2 regions of the Micromonospora sp. NPDC049366 genome follow, and region 2 is predicted to be linked to the other one. Evidence: riboswitches for the same ligand, from Rfam matches in the RefSeq annotation. Region 2 holds a riboswitch; the other holds the start of a gene.
The links. A riboswitch is a leader RNA that binds a small molecule or an ion and turns the genes downstream of it on or off. The one in region 2 is predicted to bind thiamine pyrophosphate.
Positions count from the first base shown of each region.

Region 1: it holds a riboswitch for thiamine pyrophosphate, as region 2 does, so the genes downstream of both, thiE (thiamine phosphate synthase) here and ACIBTV_RS22810 (ECF transporter S component) in region 2, are expected to answer to the same signal.

Region 1 is NZ_JBITMV010000001.1:571,943-575,345, forward strand. It holds gene ACIBTV_RS02750 (ThuA domain-containing protein) at 1-1,660, opposite strand, end outside; TPP riboswitch at 1,941-2,051, shown strand; gene thiE (thiamine phosphate synthase) at 2,045-2,671, shown strand; gene thiO (glycine oxidase ThiO) at 2,665-3,403, shown strand, end outside.
Region 2 is NZ_JBITMV010000016.1:133,636-137,038, forward strand. It holds gene ACIBTV_RS22800 (sugar isomerase domain-containing protein) at 1-536, opposite strand, end outside; gene ACIBTV_RS22805 (alpha/beta fold hydrolase) at 533-1,369, opposite strand; TPP riboswitch at 1,444-1,549, shown strand; gene ACIBTV_RS22810 (ECF transporter S component) at 1,622-2,215, shown strand; gene ACIBTV_RS22815 (ABC transporter ATP-binding protein) at 2,347-3,403, shown strand, end outside.

The DNA of each region.
Region 1 (3,403 bases), on a different contig from region 2:
AGCCGTAGTTGCCGGGGGCGACGATGTTCCACTCGACCAGACCCCGGGGGCCCCGGTTCGGGTTGTCGGAGTTGGCGTCCGGTCCGTAGTCCGCGACGTAGAGCGTGTTGGTCTTGGGGTCGGTGCCGATCCGGAACGGGTTGCGGAAGCCCATCGCGTAGATCTCGGGACGGGTCTTCTCGGTGCCCGGCGGGAAGAGGTTGCCGGCCGGGACGGTGTAGGTGCCGTCGTCCTCCGGGTGGATCCGGATGACCTTGCCGCGCAGGTCGTTGGTGTTGCCGGAGGTGCGCTGCGCGTCGTAGTCCTGGCGGCCCGGCCGCTCGTCGATCGGCGTGTACGCGCTCGACTCGAACGGGTTGGTGTTGTCACCGGTGGCCAGGTAGAGGTTGCCGGCACTGTCGAAGGTCATGCTGCCGCCCGCGTGGCAGCAGGTGTTGCGCTGGGTGTCGACCCGCAGCACCTGCTTCTCACTCGCCGGGTCGATGGTGTCGCCCGTCACCGTGAACCGGGACAGCAGGTTGCGCGCGACGCCGTCGTTCGGGGCGTAGTAGAGGTAGACCCACTTGTTGGTGGCGAAGTCCGGGTCGAGCCGGATGCCGATCAGGCCGTCCTCGTTGCCGGTGAAGACGTCCAGGTCGACCGCGGTGACCGTGCTGCCGGTGTCCGGCTTGATGATCTGCACCCGGCCGTCGCGCTCGATGTAGAAGACCCGCCCGTCGGGGGCGATGTCCAGCTCCATCGGGTTGCTGGTGTTGCTGTCCAGCGTCACCTTCTCGAAGCTGGCGGTCTTCGACGCGCCGCAGTCGGCGTCGGCCACGCCGGCGGCGGTGCGGATGCCGCCGAGCAGGTGGCTGAGGAACTGCGGCTCCGCGTACGACTCGCGGGTGTGCCCGCCGCCCGTGTACCAGGACCGTCCGCCGTCGAAGTCCTGACACCAGGCGAACGGGTGGTCGGCGCCCATCGCGCCGGCGCCGGGGGAGTAGCTCTTCTCGTCCAGGCTGGCCAGCACGTGCACGTCCGGCCGGGGGTTGGACTGGTAGTTGTACCACTCGTCGAACCGGGACCAGCGGTCCGGCAGCTCGCTCGTCGACGGGTGGGCGTGGTCCTCCACCTTGATCGTGGCCTGCTGGTTGGCCGGGTGGCTCGCGAAGTACGCGCCGACCAGGTCGCCGTACCAGGCCCAGCTGTACTCGGTGTCGGAGGCGGCGTGGATGCCGACGTAGCCGCCGCCGGCGCGTACGTAGCGCTCGAACGCCGCCTGCTGCTCGGCGTTCAGCACGTCACCTGTGGTGGAGAGCCAGATGACCGCCTTGTACTTGGCCAGGTTGGCGTCGGTGAACGCGCCACCGTCCTCGGTGGCGTCGACCGTGAAGTTGTTCGCCGCACCGAGCTGTTGGATGGCGGCGATGCCGGTGGGGATCGAGTCGTGCCGGAAGCCGGCGGTCTTCGAGAACACCAGGACGGAGTAGGGCTCGTCGGCCGCCGCCGCGGCGGCCCGGACCGGTGTGACCGGGGCCGCGGCCGGGGCGGCCTGGGGGGCTCGCGGGGCGGCCTGCGCGGCGGCCGGAGCCGCCTGGGCGGGCGCCCCGAACAGGACGCTTGAGACGAGGGCGAGGGACAGGGTCGCGGTGATGGGTATACGGGCACGACGACGGGACACGCCGCCTCCTATGTCGCGGTGGACAGGGATTGCGGGGGCCGGCTCGCCGAAGACCGTCCCAGGTGGATGCCAGTGCGGACGCCGGGCCAGGGCGTACGCGCCAGCATTTTTGTCGAATCGCTGAACAAATTAATTCCGCTGGATCCGTGTCGGGCAAGATGCCAGCACGTAACGGTTTGGCAACAGTGGGCGACATTCCGAACAGGACCGCATGAAGCGACCAGCGATGTCGGCCACTGCCGGCTCGTCTTGGCAGCCCGGCGGATCTGTCGTACGGTGGCCGAGTACCCACGGGAGCCCGGTGGACCGGGCTGAGAGGGGGGCTGTTCGCCCCCGACCGTCGAACCTGATCCGGGTAATGCCGGCGCAGGGAGGAGTGTTGCCGTGCCGTCCCTGGGACGATTGCATCTCATCACCGACACCCGACCCGGGCGAGATCCGCTCGCCGTGGTCCGGGCCGCGCTGTCCGCCGCCCGCGCCGACCTGGTCGTGCAGGTCCGCGTCGAGGACACCGCCACCGACCGCGAGACGTACGACCTGGCCAGCCGGATCGTGGCGCTCTGCGCGCCGTACGGGGCCCGGTGCCTGGTCAACGACCGGCTGCACGTGGCACTGGCGGTGGACGCCGCCGGCGGGCACGTCGGCGCGGACGACCTGCCGGTCGACGCGGCCCGCCGGGTGCTCGGCCCCACCGCCGTGCTCGGCGCCACCGCCCGGGAACCGAACACCGCCACGGCAGCCGTCGCGGCCGGTGCCACCTACCTCGGCGTCGGCCCCTGCAACGCGACCACCACCAAGGACGGGCTGCCGGCCCCCATCGGCGTGACCGGCGTCCGCGCCGTCGCCGAGGCCGTCGACGTGCCGGTCATCGCCATCGGCGGGGTGACCGCGGCCCAGGTGCCGGCCCTGCGGGCGGCCGGCGCGTACGGGGTGGCCGTCGTCGGCGCGCTCTCCGCCGCCGCCGATCCGGCCCGCGCCACCGCCGAGCTGATCGGGGCGCTGACGTGCTGACCGGCCGGTCCCCGTCGGCGTACGTCGACCGGGCCCGGCCGGACGTTGCGGTGGTGGGGGCGGGCCCGATCGGCCTCGCGGTCGCCTGGCGCTGCGCCGCCCGGGGCCTGCGGGTGACCGTCCACGACCCGGCGCCCGGCTCGGGGGCGTCCTCGGTGGCCGCCGGCATGCTCAGCCCGGTCGCCGAGGCGCACTTCGGTGAGCGGGAGCTGACCGACCTGCTCGTCGAGTCGGCCGCCCGCTGGCCGGGATTCGCCGCCGAACTCACCGAGGCGAGCGGGGCCATGCTCGGCTACCGCACCGAGGGCACGCTCATGGTCGGGCTGACCGGGGACGACCTGGCCGAGGCGCGCCGGCTCTGGGCGTACCAGCAGGACCTCGGGCTGCCGGTGACCCCGCTGCGCCCCAGCGAGCTGCGCGAGCACGAACCGGCGCTGGCGCCCCGCGTCCGCGGCGGGGCCCTGGCGCCCACCGACCACCAGGTCGACCCGCGGCTGTTGGTCCCGGCGCTGCGGACCGCCGCCAGACGCGCGGGCGCCGTGCTGGTGCCCGGCGCGGTGCGGCGGCTGGCCGACCTGGACGCCGCCGTCACGGTCGTGGCGGCCGGCTGCGGTGCCGCCGCGCTGACCGGGCTGCCCGTCCGACCGGTGAAGGGCCAAGTGATCAGGCTCCGCGCGCCCGACGGCGGCCCGCCCGGCTTCCGGCACGTCATCCGGGGGTACGCCGACGGCG
Region 2 (3,403 bases):
GCGTCGCCGTACGGGGCGCCGTTGTCCAGCACCACGTCGGCGAAGTCGGTCAGCTTCCGCCCGGACGGGTGGCGGGACGTCATCCGTCCGGAGTGCTGCGCGGAGGTGATCGCCACGAGCCCGTGGCCGCGCTCCTTCACCAGGGCCGCGAACTCGACGATCGCCCCGTTCACGCCGGAGTTCGAGGCCACCACGAAGACGTCCTGCGGTCGGATCGGCGCCAGCTCGTACAGGCGGTGCGCGACCGAGGGGTCCCGCTCCAACGTCGGCCCGAGCAGGTCGGCCGGCGCCCCGCCGAGCAGCACCAGGTCACGCAGCGCGATCCGGTTGGTGGGCACCAGCCCGCCGGCCCGCCCCGCGATCTCCATCGACAGCGCCTCGGAGTGCCCGGTGCCGAAGGCGTGCACCACCCCGTCGGCACGGATCGCGTCGGCGATCAGGTCGGCGGCCCGGCCGACTGCCTCCCGCTGGCTCGCCGCGACCCGGTCCATCGTCGCGGTCACCGTCGCCAGGTAACTCTCGGCGCTCAGCGTCATGACTCCTCCGTCCCCACCCGGGCGAGGATCGCCTCGGCCAGCGCCGCCGGAGCCTCGTCCGGGATCCAGTGGCTCACACCTGTCAACTCGACCAGGCGGTAGTCGCCCGGCACGTGGGCCGCGCAGGCCTGCGCGGCGGTCCGGCCGATCGCGGTGTCCCGGTCGCTCCACACGTACGTGGTGGGCACGGTCACCGGACCGACCGCCTTCAGGTCGGCCCCCGACATCGCCCGGTACCAGTTCAGCGCGCCGGTCATGGCACCCGGCGCCCGCATCGGGTCGGCGTAGCGGGCCACCCGGGTGGCGTCGCCGACACCGGAGAGCATCCGCCGCAGCGCGACGGCGTTCAGCGCCAGCAGCACCTTCTCCGCCTTGCCGCCGGGCTGGCGGAACAGCGCCATGTACGACGAGCGCGCCTTCTGCCGCACGTCGTGGCTCAGGGCGTACACGAAGGCGGCCGGGTGGGGCACGGACACCGCGGTCAGCGTGCGGACCCGGGCCGGGTGCTGCGCCGCGAGGCCCCAGGCGACGACGGCGCCCCAGTCGTGGCCGACCACGTGCGCGGCGTCGACGCCGAGCGCGTCGAGCACCGCCGTCGTGTCGGCCACCAGCTCGGGCACCCGGTAGGCGGCCACGTCGGCCGGTCGGGCGCCGGGCGAGTAGCCGCGCTGGTCGAGGGCGTACGTGCGCAGGCCGGCGGCGTGCAAGGCGGGCACGACGTCGTCCCACTCCCCGGCGTGCTGCGGGAAACCGTGCAGCAGGAGCACGGCCGGCCCGTCCTCCGGGCCACCGGCGCGGACGTCGAACGTGAGTCCCCGGGCGTCGATGCGCATGATCGGCAGCCTACCCAGGTCGGGCGGCATCGCCCCGCCCCTGCCCACGGTGCTAGCGTCTGCGGAAACAACTTCACATCCGACAGGGGAGCGCACAGCGCTGAGAGTGCGGGCCACGCCCGCAGACCCTCGAACCTGATCTGGGTAATGCCAGCGCAGGGAGTTCGGTCGACCTCCAGCCGCGCCGCCGTCCGGTCCCACCGGGCGCGGCGTGCGTCTTCTCCTGGTTCCTCGCCTGAACTGGGAGCGATCATGACAGACACCACCTCCACGAACCGTTGGCGGACGATCGACATCGTCGTGGCCTCGGTCATCGCGGTCGCGTTCGGCGTCATCTTCTGGGCCTGGGGCCTGGTCTGGAGCGCCACCGACGCGGCCTTCGCGTTCTTCCCGCCCGCGCAGACACTGATCTATGGCGTCTGGCTGGTGCCGGCCGTGCTCGGCGGCCTGGTGATCCGCAAGCCGGGGGCGGCCCTCTACTGCGAGACGGTGGCGGCGATCCTCTCCGCCCTGCTGGGCAGCCAGTGGGCGAGCATCGTCATCCTCCAGGGCCTCATGCAGGGCATCGGCGCCGAGCTGGCGTTCGCGGCCTTCCGCTACCGCTCGTTCCGGCTGCCGACCGCGCTGCTGGCCGGCGCGCTGACCGGCCTGAGCGCCGCGATCTTCGACTTCGTCTACTGGAACGTCGAGACCGATCTGACCAGCTACCGCATCCCGTACGCGCTGCTCACCGTCGTCAGCGCGACCGTGGTGGCGGGCGTCGGCGGCTGGGCCCTGACCCGCGCGCTGGCCAACACCGGCGTCCTGGACCGCTTCCCCGCCGGCCGCGAACGCGCCGCGATCTGACCTGAGCCGCCCTCCCCGACCCTCGTTGATCATGAAGTTGTCGCTCCGACACACCGTCGCGAAGTGCACCAACTTCATGATCGACAGGATGGGGGCCCGGAGGGCGGGCGGATGTTGAGGGGGGTGAGTTGGTGGCGGCGGTGAGTCTGCGGGGGTTCGGGTGGCGGCACGCCGGGCGAAAGCGCTGGGCGGTCCGGGGCCTGGACCTGCGCGTCGAGAGCGGCGAGCGGGTGCTGCTGCTCGGGCCCTCCGGCGCGGGTAAGAGCACCCTCCTCGCGGCCCTCGCCGGGCTGCTTCCCGAGGACTCCGGCGAGCAGGAGGGCAGCATCGAGATCGACGGGCTGGACCCGCGCAAGGGGCGGGAGCGGGTCGGCATCGTCTTCCAGGACCCGGAGAGCCACCTGGTCATGGCCCGCAGCGGCGACGACGTCGCGTTCGGGTTGGAGAACCGGGGCATACCGAGCGCCGAGATCTGGCCCCGGGTCGACGAGGCGCTGCACCGGGTCGGCTTCCCCTACGACCGGGACCGGCTTACCGCGGCGCTCTCCGGGGGCGAGCAGCAGCGACTCGCCCTGGCCGGCGTCCTGGCCCTGCGCCCCCACCTGCTGCTGCTCGACGAGCCGACCGCCAACCTCGACCCGGCCGGCGCCGCGCTGGTCCGCTCGGCGGTCGCCGGCGCGCTCGACACCGACACCACGCTGATCCTGGTCGAGCACCGGGTGGCCGACGCCCTGCCCCTGGTGGAGCGGGTGGTGGTGCTCGAACCGGGCGGCGGCGTTCGCGCCGACGGCGCCCCCGACGAGGTCTTCCGCGTCCACGGTGACGCGCTCGCCGCCGAAGGGGTGTGGGTGCCCGGCCGGACCGTGTCGCCCCGCCGCGCCGCCACGACCCCCGGCGACCCGCTGGTCACCGCCGAACGGCTCGGTCTGCCGCCCCGGCTGGCCGCGACCGACCTGACCGTACGCGCCGGCGAGGCGCTCGCCGTGCTCGGTCCGAATGGGGCCGGCAAATCCACGCTGGCGCTGCTGTTGGGCGGGCTGATGCGGCCGGGCACCGGCACGGTGACCGCGAGTCCCACGCTGGCCGGCCGGGACGCGCGTACTCCCCCGCACCGCTGGCGGGCCCCCGCCCTGGCCGGGCGGATCGGCTCCGTCTTCCAGGACCCGGAGCACCAGTTCGTCACGAGCA